2 regions of the Janthinobacterium sp. GW821-FHT03A03 genome follow, and region 2 is predicted to be linked to the other one. Evidence: predicted binding sites of a transcription regulator. Region 2 holds the regulator's gene; the other holds the start of a gene.
The links. Region 2 encodes FNR, which switches genes on or off when oxygen is low (the NO sensors DNR and NnrR bind a similar motif). Its sites were predicted from a motif close to TTGATNNNNATCAA; they were not measured.
Positions count from the first base shown of each region.

Region 1: the regulator FNR is predicted to act here: its motif matches at 1,083-1,096, upstream of nirK (copper-containing nitrite reductase).

Region 1 is NZ_JBWKUZ010000001.1:878,996-881,197, reverse strand. It holds gene norR (nitric oxide reductase transcriptional regulator NorR) at 1-1,014, opposite strand, end outside; gene nirK (copper-containing nitrite reductase) at 1,165-2,202, shown strand, end outside.
Region 2 is NZ_JBWKUZ010000014.1:65,554-67,755, forward strand. It holds gene AC07VI_RS21350 (response regulator) at 1-689, opposite strand, end outside; gene fnr (fumarate/nitrate reduction transcriptional regulator Fnr) at 930-1,688, shown strand; gene AC07VI_RS21360 (FixH family protein) at 1,813-2,202, opposite strand, start outside.

The DNA.
Region 1 (2,202 bases), on a different contig from region 2:
CACATGCTCGCGCAGGCTGCGGTTGGTAGCGGCGATCACGCGCACGTTGACCCGGCGCGGCCGATCCGCGCCCAGGCGCTGGATTTCGCCATTTTGCAAGGTGCGCAGCAGCTTGGCCTGGATGGACAATGGCAATTCTCCCACTTCATCGAGAAACAGCGTGCCCCCTTCGGCCGCCTCGAATCGCCCCGGCCGGTCGCTGACGGCGCCGGAAAAGGCCCCCCGTACATGGCCGAACAGCTCGCTTTCGGCCAGCGATTCGGGCAAGGCCGCGCAATTGACGTGAATCAATGGTTTTCCCGCACGGCGCGACAGCCGGTGCAGGCGGTGCGCGCACAGTTCCTTGCCCACGCCCGTTTCGCCCAGCAGCAGCACGGGCAGTTCGGAATCGGCCACTACCTGCAATTCGTGCAGCAGCTGTGTGATGGCGCCGCTCTGGCCCACGAAGTCGTGTTCCTCGCGCGGCGCCTGCGCAGCGGCCTGCATGGCGCCGCCCGACAGGCGCAGGGCGCGGATTTCCGTCTCCAGCCGGGTCACGCGCACGGCCGCCTCGATGGCGCAAGCCAGTTCTGCGAGTTCGCGCTGCGCAGTGGTATCGAAGGTGCCGACGCGCAGGGCGTCGAGGGTGATGACGCCCCAGCGCTCGCCCTCGAGGTCCAGTGCCATGCCCATGCAGTCATGCACAGGCAGCGGCTCGCCGGCCCGCTCGGCGATCAAGCCATCATAGGGATCGGGCAGGGAACTGTCGTGATGAAAGCACAACACGCCGCGCCGCTGCAGGATGGCGGCCAGGCGCGGATGGTCGGCGACGGAAAAGCGGCGTCCCAGCGCATCGCTGGCCAGGCCCGCCATCGCCACGGGGCGCAGATGCTCGCCGTCGAGTTTCAGCAAGGCCACGGCCTCGCAGCCGAAGTGCGCGCGCAGGCTGCCGACCAGGCGCTGCAGGCGCACGGCCACGGGCAAGTCGGCGACCAGGTCGGTGAGCAACAGCAGGTGGGTGGCGGAAGTGGTCATATTCACCATGAATGGTATATGCAACCATGTCCGGCCAGGGTTGTAACTACCCTGCATTTTTCAAATCATTGATTTAAAACAAGTTTTTCCTGGCACGCCGTTTGCGTAGGTAAGGGGGCCAAACCGGCATACAAGACCAAGGAAAGCCTGATGAAAACGACTCCCTCCCTCCGCGCCATTGCCGCCGCCGTCTGTGTCCTGGCCATGCCCCTGTCCGTGCAGGCCCAGGCGAGCCTGCCGGCCAGCGCCGCCGCCACTGCCGCCACTGCGGCCAAACCTGCCGCCGCCACGCTCAAGCGCTATGAGCTGCAGACCAATATCGTCGACGGCAAGATGGTCTTCATCGATGCCAAAGGGCAGGTCAATCCCGTGCTGGCGGCCAAGGTGGGCGACACGGTCGAACTCGTGCTGAAAAGCGGCGAAGGCGCCGAGCACGACCTGCTGATCCCGGAACTCAATGTGGCATCAAGCAAATTCAGCGCCAACAGCGGCAGCACCACCGTGCGCTTCAAGGTCACGCGCGCCGGCACGTTCACCTATTACTGCTCGATTCCCGGCCACCGCCAGATCGGCATGGAAGGCAAGCTGGAAGTCGCCGGCACGTCGCTGGCCGAAGCCGGGACGCCGAAGGCCGCCGGCGCCGGCAGCGCAGCGGGCGAATCGAGCCAGGCCGCCGCGCTGGCCCTGTACACGCCCGCGCCGTCGCCGATGCGCGGCCCCGATCCGTCGGCCGTCAGCGTGGCGGCCAATCCGGCGCAAGTGCCTTCCGCCATCGGCGCGCGCGCGCCGCAAACCCTGAAATACCGCATGGAGACGGTTGAATTGCCGGGCAAGCTCGATGACGGCACCAGCTTTACCTACTGGACCTTCAACCGGCAAGTGCCCGGCCCCATGCTGCGCGCGAAAGTGGGCGACACGGTGGAACTGACCCTGTTCAACGCCAGGGACAGCAAGATGATCCACTCGATCGACCTGCACGCCGTGACGGGCGGCCATGGCGGCGGACAGCATACGCAGGTGGCGCCGGGGCAGGAAAAGACCGTCACCTTCAAGGCGCTCAATCCGGGTCTGTTCGTCTACCACTGCGCCACGCCGCTGGTGCCGCAGCATATCGCGGCCGGCATGTACGGCATGATCCTGGTCGAACCGGAAGGCGGCCTGTCGAAAGTCGACCGCGAGTATTACGTG
Region 2 (2,202 bases):
GTCAGGTTGGCGTTCGGCTTGCGCGGCTGCAGCAAGCGGCTGGTGTCGGGGTGCAGCACGTAGCGCGGCACGGCGCCGCGCGTGAGGATGAAGTAATAGCCGCTCTTGCCGATCTTTTCCGTGCGCAAACGCCCCAGCAGGTTATCCTTGTACAGGCGCAATACGCCGATCACCACGCCGGCCACCTGGCCGTCGGCGGCCAGCACGGGCGCCACCATCTGCACGATGGGCATGCCGCTGGACTTGCCCAGCATCGGTTCGGTGATCATGGGCTGGCGCGTGCGCAGCACGGTCTGGAAGTACTCGCGCTCGGCCACGTTGATGCCGGCGCGCCCCGCCACTTCCGGCATGTCGGCCACGACGGCGCCGTGCGCGTTGAGCACCAGCACGTCGTCGAACAGCACCAGCATCGAGCGGCGCGAATAGTACTGGCGCAACTGGGCGGGCTGCGCGATCAGTTCCGGCGGCTGCTGCCTGGCCGTCAGGGTGACGATTTGCAGCAGCATGGCCAGCTTGTCATCGAGCTCGGCGGCGGTGCGGGTGATCAGCGATGACTGCTGGCTCAGCAGAACTCGGGTGAAGTCGTCGCGCATGTGCTGCACCTGGATCATGGTGACCAGCGCGATCATGGCGATCGAGGTCAGGCTGGTTGCCAGCGCGACTTTTGCTTTGATGCCGAGAGGCTTCATGATTTCCTTTTTCGGTACCGGGCGCTACAGGCGGCAGATAATGCCGTTAGGAATTTTCCTATCAATACATCAACTTGGCAAGCGGCGCCGCGCAAATGGCCCGCCCCGCACGGGCTTTTGACGATGTTGCCATATAATTAAAGTCCGAACGTCGTTTATTCAGCGAAATTACGGTGAAATTGGCACACGGCAACCGTGTATGCAGTAAACTTGTTATTGCATTTTCTAAAAGGTACCGACATGACTGAAGCGCTACTCTCTCCAACCTTGCCCACCGTGAACGTGGAAGCGTTGCGTGCGCGATGCTCGACCTGCAGCATGCATCAATTGTGCCTGCCGATGGGCCTCGACGTGGGCGACATGGACAGGCTGGACCAGATCATCGGCCGCCGCCGCAAGATCGCGCGCGGCGCCTCGCTGTTCCGCATCGGCGACTCGTTCCAGAACCTGTACGCGATCCGCCTGGGCCACTTCAAGACCTACCAGATCAATCCGGGCGGCGAAGAGCAGGTGACGGGTTTCCAGATGGCGGGCGAACTGCTGGGCATGGACGCCATCAGCGCCGACCGCCACCACTGTAATGCGGTGGCGCTGGAAGACAGCGAAGTATGTGAAATCCCGTTTTCCAGCCTGGAACAATTGCTGGGCAATATGCCGACCCTGCTGCGCCATTTCCACCGCATGATGAGCCAGGAAATCACGCGCGAGCAAAGCGTTATGTTGCTTTTAGGTAACATGCAGGCGACGCAGCGCTTTGCCGCCTTCATCGTCAACCTGGCGTCGCGCTATGAAGCGCGCGGCTATTCGAGCAGCAAATTCCAGCTGCGCATGTCGCGCGAGGAAATCGGCAACTACCTGGGACTGACCATCGAAAGCGTCAGCCGTTTATTGTCGAAATTCAAGAAGGAAGGCTGGCTGCGCGTGTCGAACCGCGAGATTGAAATCCTGCAGCCAGCGAAATTGAAGGCCATTACGGCCGGTACGGACGTCTGCAAATAACCGCACCGTCAAAACCGACTGCGCGTCGCGCTTTGCGGCCTGCGATGCTCGCTGTGCTATAGCACAGCTGTGCTTCTCAGCCACAAATCACTGCCGCTCGCTACGGTTTTCCCGCCACTGTACGTTATAGTTCCTCATCGGCGTGCAGCGCGATGCTGCGCTGCAGCGGCCAGGTCCAGATGCCGGACAGGCGCCATTCGCGCTTGTCGTTTTCCACCAGCACCTGCCAGCGGCTGCGTTCGAGCATCGGCAGCGCCACCGAGAAATTGCCGGCCGCATCGGGCTGCACCAGCAGCTTGATATCCTTTTCCGGCAGGGTCGCATGCGCCAGGTGCAGCAGCAAAGGCTTCTGGTACGCCTTGCCGAAGCTGTGCACGGAGCCGCTCAGGCGCGCTGCAGCGACGTCATACGCCAGGGTCGTATCCATCGCCAGGTCGCTGGCGATCGTGTCGCGCTTCAAATCCTGGTTGATGGCCTTGCCCTGCTTGTAATAATCGCCCACCACCAGCGCATC